DNA from 2 places in the Oceanobacillus sp. FSL W7-1309 genome. Region 2 is predicted to be linked to the other one. Evidence: riboswitches for the same ligand, from Rfam matches in the RefSeq annotation. Region 2 holds a riboswitch; the other holds the start of a gene.

Evidence for each region. A riboswitch is a leader RNA that binds a small molecule or an ion and turns the genes downstream of it on or off. The one in region 2 is predicted to bind preQ1.
Region 1: it holds a riboswitch for preQ1, as region 2 does, so the genes downstream of both, queC (7-cyano-7-deazaguanine synthase QueC) here and queF (preQ(1) synthase) in region 2, are expected to answer to the same signal.

What each region holds. Positions count from the first base shown of each region.
Region 1 covers NZ_JBBOBX010000002.1:1,794,259-1,800,280, reverse strand. The annotation lists gene NST46_RS21525 (GNAT family N-acetyltransferase) at 1-577, shown strand, start outside; gene NST46_RS21520 (phosphotransferase) at 815-1,606, shown strand; gene NST46_RS21515 (VUT family protein) at 1,911-2,453, opposite strand; gene queC (7-cyano-7-deazaguanine synthase QueC) at 2,456-3,115, opposite strand; PreQ1 riboswitch class I at 3,160-3,203, opposite strand; PreQ1 riboswitch class I at 3,447-3,493, opposite strand; gene NST46_RS21505 (TetR/AcrR family transcriptional regulator) at 3,958-4,554, opposite strand; gene NST46_RS21500 (hypothetical protein) at 4,646-5,185, shown strand; gene NST46_RS21495 (cupredoxin domain-containing protein) at 5,818-6,022, shown strand, end outside.
Region 2 covers NZ_JBBOBX010000001.1:2,510,337-2,516,358, forward strand. The annotation lists gene NST46_RS12120 (coenzyme F420-0:L-glutamate ligase) at 1-208, shown strand, start outside; gene NST46_RS12125 (zinc ribbon domain-containing protein YjdM) at 375-716, shown strand; PreQ1 riboswitch class I at 1,017-1,063, shown strand; gene queF (preQ(1) synthase) at 1,163-1,651, shown strand; gene NST46_RS12135 (hypothetical protein) at 1,794-2,078, opposite strand; gene NST46_RS12140 (MarR family winged helix-turn-helix transcriptional regulator) at 2,340-2,750, shown strand; gene NST46_RS12145 (MFS transporter) at 2,768-3,985, shown strand; gene NST46_RS12150 (hypothetical protein) at 4,284-4,739, shown strand; gene NST46_RS12155 (DUF4269 domain-containing protein) at 5,568-6,022, shown strand, end outside.

The DNA of each region.
Region 1 (6,022 bases), on a different contig from region 2:
TCGTGAATATAAAGATACTGATGAAATCAGTTGGGTTCGATGTAGAACCCTATCATTTTTAAATACAGCCTACTTTGATAATGTGTTAAATAAAAAAGAAAAATACGAAAATCCTGCAATTGAATTAGTAGCCGAATTAAACGGACAAATTATCGGGCTCATTGATGTAGAGTATGAAAAGAAAGAAAAGACTGTCTGTTCAAGAGGACAAGGCTTAGGGGGGATGATTTGGCATGTTGCAGTACATCCAGACTACTATCGCCAAGGAATTGGAAAGCAACTTCTTCAAGAAGCAGAAAAGCGAGCTACTAATTTAGGATTAAATCGATTTGAAGCATGGACTCGAGATGATTGCTGGGTACGGAATTGGTATGAAAAAGTGCAGTTTAAAAAAGTCTATTCCTATTACCATATTTACTTCGAAGGATATGAAATGAAAAATCGAATTCAAAGTACCATACCTAATCTCCACCTAGTAAATACATTCGCTCACTATGTAGGAGAAGATATTGAGCAATTTGAATCAGACAACGAGCGAATTTATGAATGTGTTTGCTATGAAAAATATTTTAAGTGATTTTAAATAGCAAAGATAATTTTTCTATAGTTTATTTTAATTTATATAGTACTTTTTCAACTATAGCGTGCAAGAGTACAAAAACGATCCTAGAACAATCACCATGTTTAAAATCTTTATTTTGAATGTTGCGTTATTATTAAAGGTGGAGTTAATAAACGAAAGAGGTAGGACTATTGGAAATCAGGATTTGTTTTGAGAATGTCTAGTTGTCCCAATAATGGAGGGGGTTCTCAGGTGTCAAATTATGAAAACGAAGAAATGCTAACTGGAGGGAACGTCTCAAAAGTATATCGTTCAGGGGATACTGTTCGACGAGAATTAAAGCGAGAAAGCACTAAAACTCACAAGATATTAAAGCATTTGGAAAACAAAGGATTCAGCTATGCACCAACGTTTCTAGGTATTGATGAAAAAGGTAGAGAGATATTATCATTTATTGAAGGAGAAGCTGGCAACTATCCTTTAAAAAAATACATGTGGTCTAATGATGTTTTAAAGGAAATAGCGAAAATGCTTCGTCATTATCATGATGCCGTGAGTGATTTTTTAATTGAAGCGAGTTGGCAATCAATAGATAATACCCCCCAACCATTTGAGGTACTATGCCATAATGATTTTGCAATATACAACATTATTTTTAATCATAAAAGACCAGTAGGTATTATTGATTTTGACCTTGTTGGTCCTGGTCCAAAACTTTGGGACATAGCCTATACTCTTTACACGTGTATCCCATTAAGTAGATTTTACTATTCTGAAGCAGGTGAGGCAGTTCATTATAATTCCTCACTGCATGCCGATCGTATAAAACAAAGAATTACACTGTTTTTTGAATCCTATGGTGAAGGAATTGAGGAAGGTTATCTGGAAATGGTATTACTACGATTAGAGGGGTTATGTCAAACAATAAGAAGAAAAGCCAAAGAAGGCGATATTTCTTTTCAAAAAATGATAGAAGCAGGGCATCTTGAACATTATCATAATGATATTAAATTTATTCGTGAAAATGGAAAGGAGTGGATTTAAGAGGAATTTTTTTGAACTAACGAGGTTTCTTTAGCTTCATAAGAAATTGTTGTATGAATAAATAACGGTACTTCCTAAATGACAATGCAATTGACATCGATTTGTCTGTGCGTAATAGCTATATATTATCTGAAAAGAACTTTAATATTTTGATGGCAAAACAGCCTGAATTAGCTATTAAACATTGAGATAACAGCCCAAATGACGTAGCCAATTCATACGTCATTTGGGCAATTTCATTTTATATGATATGGCACCTCAAAATATATTCCTTTGAAACTCCTAACCCCCTGTTTACGTGAATTTAGCTTGCTGTTACCCTTCTTGCTCTCATCACATACACTTGATTTAGTGCCAGAGCTCCAATCAGCTGAATAACGGTTTTCGCAATTACCTGGCCTGTAATTGCTGCTGGAACGGCCCCCCAAGGGATAAAACCTGCACCTAGTGGACTTAATCCAACAATTACGAAAACAACGGAATCTAGTAATCCACCAACAATTCCGCTATAAAATACGCGCCATGCGATTGGCAGTTTTAACCTCGTATAAATCTCTGTATCTGCCGTTTCAGAAATAATAAAGGATAGGGCGGAAGCTGCAACAATCATTAATGTATCTCCCAGTAAAGAGGAGACCACACCGGATAATATCAATGCGGTAAGAATGAATAAATAGGTCTTTGCTCTTCCGTACTTGTTTTGCACCAAGTCACGAAAGATAAATGTCGCACCGATTAGAAATGTTCCCATAGGAATAATAAATATACCAATCTCTAAAGGCATCATTGCCGCAGTAATAACATTAGCCGTGACAATTGAAATTAAATAAAAGAATACACGTAACATATTTATTTCTCTCCCTTTTTCAGCAAGTATTGCTCTAACCCATTATTTCGAAGCTTGCAAGCTGGACATGCTCCACAGCCATCAGCCTTTACACCGTTATAGCAAGTCAGTGTCTTTTCCCGAATGACATTCAATACGCCTAACTCATCTGAAAGCCCCCAGACTTCCTCTTTATCCAACCACATTAGCGGTGTATGGATTACAAACGGTTCATCAATCGCCAGATTTAGCGTTACATTTAATGACTTGATAAAACTATCTCGACAATCTGGATAACCACTAAAATCCGTTTCACTAACCCCTGTCACTAAATGCTTAGCACCAACTTGTTTTGCCAACACACCAGCGAAGGATAGAAAAAGTAAATTTCTTCCTGGTACAAAAGTGTTTGGTAGCTCCGTTTCATCTCCATCAGCTACCTCAATATCGTTTCGCGTTAAGGCATTTGGTGCAAGTTGATGAAGCAGCGACATATCTAAAATATGATGTTTTACACCAACGTCTTCTGCAATCTCTTTCGCACATTCAATTTCTAATTTATGGCGTTGCCCATAATCAAACGTAACTGTTTCAACTTCTCTAAATTGTTCCATTGCCCAGAATAAACAGGTCGTGCTATCCTGTCCTCCGCTAAAGACAACAATGGCTTTATCTTTTTTCATGTAAAAACTCCTTTTAAAAAGAAAATACAGCACTAAGAAAGGCTGTTTTCTTAGTTTTTTTAAGAGGGTAGCTAAAAACCTCTTTTTATTCGTTTTAAAGATTATATTCTTCTCGGAATATGTATGACCATACCTTTGTATAACCTAGATTTTAAACAGGAAAGGACCAGTCGAAATACTTGTTTGTCTAATTCTTTTAACTCCTATATATGCCTATTTCCAGACATGAAAAAACCTCCCCGTATTTTTCAAAAACACTAAGAGAGGCTATAGCAAACTACGATTTTAACAAAAAAAGCCACATCCAATATGGACATGGCTAATCGTCAATGTATCCATAGTTTTTTATAGAGGGTATCAGCTATGAACCTCTTCCGATTCTGTGTTTCATTCCTAATTATCATAGCTGAGAAAGCGGAGGGTGTCAATATGGTTGGTTGAGGTGAGCACTATTAGTAGGGTGAAATTGCTAAAAAGCTGTCCCGTTGCTTACACCTTCCCAACAAACTTAACAGAAGCAATATGCGTTCGCGATAACTGAATAACTTCTTTAATAAATGCTTCCTGAGAAATCTTAAAACCTGTATTAATCCAATGGGCTACTGTAACGTTTGCTGAATGGAGAAAAACAGTAGCAGTTGACTTGAGTGGTGATCAGCATGAGTGAATATACATAGTGATGTTTAATAGTTCTTTAGGTTAAGATATAAGAATACATGCCGATTGATATAATCCAAAAAGCTGATGATACCTGGCGATAGCATTCGTTATCGTCGTAACAGTTCATCAGCTTTTTACGGTTTAGGCGGTATTGTAATAAATAAACTAACGCATTGAATAACTTATTTGCAAAGTGATTGAAGGTGATAGTTTAAAGTCTGGATCATTTTTTCTTGAGTAAGTTGCTTCGAATTCAATACGTGATGCATAGCCATACCGTCAACGATTGCATGAAGCCTGTTTACTTCCATATTGAGATCAAGTTCGTCCTTTGCAAATTGTAATAATTGCAAGGTCTCTATGACTTTCTTAAATCCTTGATGCATGTCGTTGTACATTTTATTGCTCAGTTCATGGAGGGTGTTATCGACAAGTACTTTTGCAGAAAAAGCCAGCCATACCTCCATTTCTATCTTTCGCTCATCATCGATGGGTAGAACTTCACACACACCATCTGCAATAAATTCCAACGATACCGGACCCTTTGGAAATTTTCTTGTTTTTACCCGTTGCTTGACACGATCTGAAACCAATTCCATGGAAAAGCGCAGCAATTCTGACTGTGATGCAAAATAGTGTCTTACTGCACCAACGGACAGTCCAGTAGTCTCGGCAATTTTCCTTACTGTTGCTTGTTCGATTCCCTCCTCTACAATGACTTTCCATGTAGCTTCTGCGATCTGAATTTTTCGTTTATAATGATCAACTATTTTTGGCATATTTTTATTTTAACACACTTGTATTAAATAAACCATTCTGTTATTATTTTAATGCAAACGTATTAAATAAAATGTAGAGGAAGTGTTCCTGTTGATTGGTTGGTTGATTATAGCCTGTGAGATTGGATTTTGGGTGTTTGTTTTAGCTGGATTGACATCTAGATATATTTTTAAGAAAAAGCGATTGGGAACATTTTTACTCATTTGTTCACCAATTGTCGACCTCATATTGCTTATTGTAACTGTATTTGATTTGAAAAATGGAGCAGTTGCGACTATCTTCCATGGAATTGCTGCGATTTATATTGGAGTAAGTGTAGCCTTTGGCCATCAAATGATTAAATGGGCGGATGCGCGTTTTAGTTATCGATTCGGAAATGGTAATGAACCGATGAAAATAAAATATGGAAAAGCACATGCCAGAAAAGAACGGGAGGGATGGTATCGTCATTTGTTGTCCTGGTTAATCGGTGGGGGAATATTAGTGGGTATTATTCTTTATATCAACGATCATTCACAGACTCAAGTATTGTTACGTACCATACAGTTCTGGACGCTGGTTTTGGTCATTGATTTTATAATAAGTATCAGCTATACGTTATTCCCGAAAAAGCAAAAAGGCACAATGTAAAAAATATTTCGACTGAATTGTAAGAAAGCAGTACTTGGCTATTTGTTTTTACAATTATGATTGCCGTTAATCCAATGAATAAAATTACTTTTAAAGGTGGATGTCTGTGGATATCAATCTATTAATTTGGTCCTTTTTAATCATCTTCATGCTTCATAATTTTGAAGAAATTATCCTGATTGAAAGATGGTAAAAAAACATACCCAGTTGTCCGTGAGCGAATAATTCCGTTCGTCAAAAGAGAGATCGATCAATTCGAAACAATGACTGCAGCTCGTTTTTCCTTGGTTGTGGGTATACTCTTTATTCTCGCATCTGCTTTAATAACAATAACAACCAATCAATATTACTTATTCCTAGGGTAGGGATCAACATTATTTTTGCTTTAAATATCTTTATCTATCCCCTTCAGGCATTTGTATTAAAATGTTATGTTCCAGAATTATGGACAACAATATTACTTATTATTCCATACAACATTATCTTTTTTCACGAACTGTATCATAAAGAAATCCATTTTAAATTTTATTGCTCTTTTTAAAATCCCTAAATACCATTCATGTTTCCTAAAATAAATATCCTAATAATTTGTAATAACTTGAAGAAAATAGTGTAAGGAAAGGAGGGATTATATGTCTATCAAAAAATCCTTAGCTGGATTACTTGCGTTAATGATGGTTATGTCTATTTCAGTGCCACTCCATGTGTTTGCAGCAAGCGGGGCTGGAACAGAGCCAATGGAGCCGGTAAATGAGATGATAGTCGAGTTGCACGATGATTTCTTTAATCCAGATGCGATTAAGATTGCTAGTGGGGAATCGACAGAACTATTATTGG
Region 2 (6,022 bases):
TTTGAAAGGCGAGGAACTGCAGCAAGCAATCTCAAAATTTATTAATGAAAAAGATGAGGATCTTGTTGGAGCGATGGAAGCACAAGGGACAACTCCGAGAAAGCTTACGGACTTAATTGGTTCTCTTGCTGACTTGACTTCAGGAAGTGGCGACAAAGGTACGCCGATTGTCTTTATCCAAGGATATTTTGATAATTATACGAAATAGGGATTTTAGTAAGCAATGCTGGTTATTTTCTGGCATTGCTTGTTTTAGTTTGAACATCATTTAAAGTAGATTCGCGGAACTTTTATAATACAATTCGGGGAAGGTTGTTAATGCAAGACGTATATGGCATGATAAGAGCATATATAATGGATGGAGGAAGCATGTGATGAATGAAGTACCAAACTGTCCGAAGTGTAATTCGGAGTATACATATGAAGATGGAAATCTATTTATATGTCCAGAGTGTGTGCATGAATGGACTATAGAATCAGGTAAGGAAAACAATGAAGATGAGCATGTGATTCGAGATGTAAACGGAAATGTCCTAAAAGACGGGGATACAATCACTGTAATTAAAGATTTGAAAATAAAGGGAAGTTCATCTGTTGTAAAGGTAGGGACGAAAGTGAAGAATATTCGATTAGTTGATGGCGATCATGATATTGACTGTAAAATCGATGGCTTTGGAGCAATGAAGCTGAAATCTGAATTTGTTAAAAAAGTTTAGATGTTTAGGCTTTGAAAAAGGCATGATGTTTAAAATAAATTGCTTATATGAAGATAAAAAGGACTTAGCTTTTACTGCTAGATTCAAGCATTGAGTCAAGTCCTTTTACCAGGTTTTTCATGATCGATGCTAGCATCGTTGATATAGATGTCGTTGCACAGATAAGGGTGCTTTTCTTTTATAACACCTATTGACAGAAAAGTCTATGTAAATGGAAAATTTTACTTAAAACTACCTCTTATGCTGTTTTGTGTAAATTGACATATATATAATTCATCTATATAATAAACTCGTAAATATGCGAAAGAGGTTCTTAGCTTTAACCCTCTATAAAAAACTAAGGAAAGTGATGCGATTAAAGTCGTGTGCCTTAGGGGTACACGGCTTTTTTTGGTAGGTCTGCAAGGTAGATTTTTATCTGAAAACAAATAAGTGGAGGGAATTACATGAAGGAACAAGATTTGTCAGGATTGACTTTACTAGGAAACCAAGGAACATCCTATGTATATGAATATAATCCAGAAGTGCTGGAGGCATTTGAAAATAACCATCAAGATCGGGATTATTTTGTAAAATTAAATTTTCCAGAGTTTACGACGTTATGTCCGATGACAGGGCAACCTGATTTTGCAACGATTTATATTAGTTACATACCTGATGTAAAAATGGTAGAGAGTAAATCGCTCAAACTGTATTTATTCAGCTATCGCAACCATGGCGGATTTCATGAGGATAGTGTAAATGTTATAATGAACGATTTAATTAAGCTAATGGATCCGCGATATATTGAAGTATGGGGGAAGTTCACGCCGCGTGGTGGTATTTCCATTGACCCGTATTGCAACTATGGTAAACCTGGAACGAAATATGAACAAATGGCAGAGCACCGGATGATGAACCATGATATGTATCCTGAAAAGGTTGATAATCGTTAAAATTAGGTAGGATCTAGGATTGTCATTAAATATATTCAATGCTTTGTTAAGATAGTATGGGGGATTCGTCAAATCGAAGAGTGATGACGAATCCCTTATTTGTTTGCGTTTATTTAACTTAATCTTAGGATAAGGGTTTTCATTAAAAGTTTCTATTTTCTTGACGATCTACCTTTTGAAGCTGCTGCCTTAAATTATGCAGCAATTCCTGTGTTTGTTGAAATTGAGGGTTCTGCAGGGCTTGCTCTCCGTATTGGTTCTGTGCTTGCTGCAATACATCTTCAGCCCGCTGCAGCTGCTCAGTAGCTTGTTCGTATTGCTGATGGTCTACGCTTGCATGATCTTTTGCTGATTGGATCGATTCCATGGACTGGTGGACAAGTTGAGTAGCTTGTTGAATCTGGTCGTGTGGGTTATGTTGAACCATAAAAAAGCCTCCATTCTTTTGTTTAAAAGTACCATAAACTTGGTTAAACCATTGTTGTTATATTTCCAAAGAAAGTTTGTATTATGTATGGAAGACAGTTAAAAAGGTGGACGTTAGGGATAAATAATTGAAATGAGAAGAGCAATCATTATCTGTATTTCGATTATCCAATTAAAAAATAATGAACATCCCCATCTGCCCTAGACTTTTATGTTAAAATGGTATATAGTTACTTAGGTAACTTTTTAGGAGGGGTTTGAATTGTCCCAACGATTTTTTCAATTAAACATGCAATTTACAAGAACGTTTAGGAAAAAATTGAATGAGCATCTAGTTGAAGTAGGTTTATATTATTCCCAATGGAGCATTGTTTATTATTTAAAGCAGTGCGGATCGGCTACTCTTGTAGAGATAACGAATTATTTGGATGTTGAGAAGCCGACGATATCTCGTACTGTCAAACGGCTGGAGGAACAACAATTAATTGAACGTCTTCCAAGTGAGGATAAGCGAGAGCGGAAGATGCAATTGACAAAAAAAGGCTTGGAAATGTATGAAAAAGCTTATGATGTTGTCAATAAATTTGAACAATCATTACTAGCAGAAATTCCTGAAACAGAAATGGAAGCTTCGTTTCGAACAATTCAGCAACTAAGAGATAAACTTAAGTAAGGAGAGTAAGTATCAGTATGAGTCAAAAACCTAAATTATGGACGAAGGACTTTATTATGGTCGCGACATCCAATTTTTTGTTATTTATTTCGTTTTATATGTTAATTGTAACGTTAGCTATTTATGCTGTAGATCAATTCGATGCCTCCCAAAGTCAGGCAGGGCTTGCATCGAGTATTTTTGTGCTTGGAGCAGTGCTTGTCCGTCCAATTGCCGGAAGAATTATAGATAAGGTAGGCAAAAAGAAATTGCTGCTCTTTGGGCTCGCTTTATTTTTGGTCTTTATGCTATTTTATTTCCCAGTCAATAATTTGGCTGCATTATTAGTCATTCGTTTTATTCATGGTTTTGCTTTTGGAATTAGTACGACAGCTACGAGTACAATTGCGGCAGATATTATCCCAATTGTAAGGCGTGGTGAAGGAATGGGGTACTTTGCAACAAGTACAAATTTAGCCATGGCAATCGGTCCATTCCTAGGATTGTATATTAGTCAACACTTTAACAATCCGATGATTTTTATCGCTACTACTGTCTTCGCAGCTGTTGCATTGATTGCAACAGTTTTCTTACGTGTACCAAAGGTAGATATTGTGAATGAACCGACCCCAACGCGAAAAGGATTTCATATTAATGATTTCTTTGAAAAAACCACTATTCCAATCGCAATTCTTGTAGCTACTGTAGGTTTTGTTTATTCTAGTATTTTATCCTTTTTCTCTGCATATGCAGCGGAAATCAACTTGGTAGATGCGGCTAGCTTTTTCTTTATCATGTATGCAATTTTTCTGGTAGCTTCTAGACCTTTTACTGGCCGATTATTTGATGCAAAAGGCGAGAACAGCGTAGTATATCCATCGCTTTTACTATTTGCTGTGGGATTAGTTATTTTAAGTCAAGCAAGTGTTGGAATCAGTTTACTTTTAGCTGGAGCGGTAATCGGAGTCGGTTTCGGAACTTTCCAATCAAGTGCTCAAACGATTGCTGTCAATCAGGCTCCAAGGCAACGAATTGGACTTGCAACATCTACATTCTTTGTGTTCTTTGATTTCGGTATCGGTGTCGGACCTTTCTTGTTAGGGTTTGTTTTACCTCTTATCGGATTTAGAGGATTATATATTGCAATGGCGGTTATTGTTCTATTAAGTGTAGGAATTTACTATATCGTTCATGGAAAAAAAGCAGCAGAGCAAAGACGAATCAATATGGACAGTACGGAAATGAAAATATCTTAACGGGCGGGGAGGAAACTCTTCGCTTTTTTCTTTATTTTTACGGTAGAGTTGTAGTATTCTATCAACCTCTTTTAAAACGTGGAGTTGATAACATTTTTATATAGAGTACAGGGTCTTTTCTAACGAAACTTAAATACACAACGTTATCTGAATTTTCATGTTTTAGCACCATTTAAAACAAGCAAAATTTTTCATTAATTTATTATTTTGAAATTTCCCTTTAGTGTGTTATCCTTCCATTAAGTCGCGACTTACTATAAAATTTGGAGGTTGTTAATATCTTAAAAAAATACTTATTATGGGAGTAGTAGCATCGTTTTTAGTCTCTGCGTTCGCTTTTAATGTCTCAGCAGCAGTTAGTCGGGTAATTGGAGTGACACCTTACGAAGCTCAAGAAATTGGTCTAAGCTTTGAAACTAGTGAAAGCATAACGAGAAGTGAGCTAGTTAATTTCCTTCACGAAATAGAATATGCAGAATCCTCTGAAGATGCATTAGACAATGTACGCTTTGGCATTGCTGCTGGAATAGTGACATATCCACTTTCCAATTTTGGAATTAGCATAGGAGCAAGTGGAGCTTCAGGGTTGCTATCTATTTTTATAATTAGCAATGACCTAGGCTCAAGAGGTATTCAAACTGTATTAAATAGTTCTACGGCAGATAACTTTTTAATAAGTATTGAATATGAAAGAGGTAATAGGGGACAAGATTATTGGTATGAGGCATCAGATATAAGTGTAGTTCCCAACTGAGGATAACCCTAGAACAAGTTAATTTAATAGAAAATATACTCAAAAGACCGTTGAGAAAATCCCAACGGTCTTTATTATTCAGATAAAAGTTTACTAGCTCTTTTTATTATTAAATATAAATAACTCATATACAAAAATGTTAAAGACAACAAGTACACCTAGCGTTATAAAGCTACTAGTTTTGGGTAAATCAAAAATAAATACTATAATGATTAAAAAAAGTAGAACTGGAATTGCTTGCAAATAATTTTTCTTGCGCTTACTCATCTGGGTCAACCCCTTTGCCTTTCATAGATACTATCGGTAAATAGCGTTCTATTTGATATTAATAAATTCAAAGTTCCTATGAATAAATATTATATTACAGCAAGTCTATAAAATCAAAAAATTGAACATCAATCGAAGGTGGAGTCCCTTTCTAAATCTTTGATTTAGTTGGGGGTTAACCTTCGCGTAGTACGGAAGTAATTTAATGACTAAACATTAAATCACAGAATGGAAAAGATCTATGACTCTGATTCGCAGATAAGATGTAATGATAACAACCAATTTAATTTGGGAAAATTATTTGAAGGTCCATCAAGGAATGGCGAGTAATACTATACTCCTCACTGACTCCAAAAGATGCAAAATGCCTGGAAGGCATTGTAACATACTGATAAGCCAGATGCCTTAATATTAATAGGGCACGTTCGGTTTGATAAAGGGGAAGCCATGGGAGTGGTTTCCCTACTTTATTTTTTGTTTTCCAGTAGAGTTGTAGTATTCTATCTACGAAGATATTTTACAAATAATTCAGTTTTTATGCAGGGGGGCTAGGGCTTAGCAATGTTTCATACAATTTGCTATTTAAAACAGGGAAACCCGAGGCAACAGCAAGCGTATAAGGCTATAAAACAATTGAACATGATGCAAGATCTAATTGATTATACACCAATACTTTGTGGAACGATTCCAATTGGAATAGATGTGAAAGATTCTGACTTGGATATTATTTTGGAAGTGAATGATTTTAGTGATTTTAAAACACGTATCATAAGATTGTATGGGGAGCATGAAGAATTTACAATAAAGCAAATACGGATACGAGATACTCCAGTAATCAAGACTAACTTTCATTATGGCGGGTTTGAATTTGAATTATTCGGTCAATCAAAAGCCGTTTATGAACAGTACGCCTACCTACATATGATCGTCGAACATCATCTATTGAAAGAAGTATCGAAGCTCCGGGAAAAGGTGATTCACCTTAAACAACAAGGGATTAAAACAGAACCAGCCTT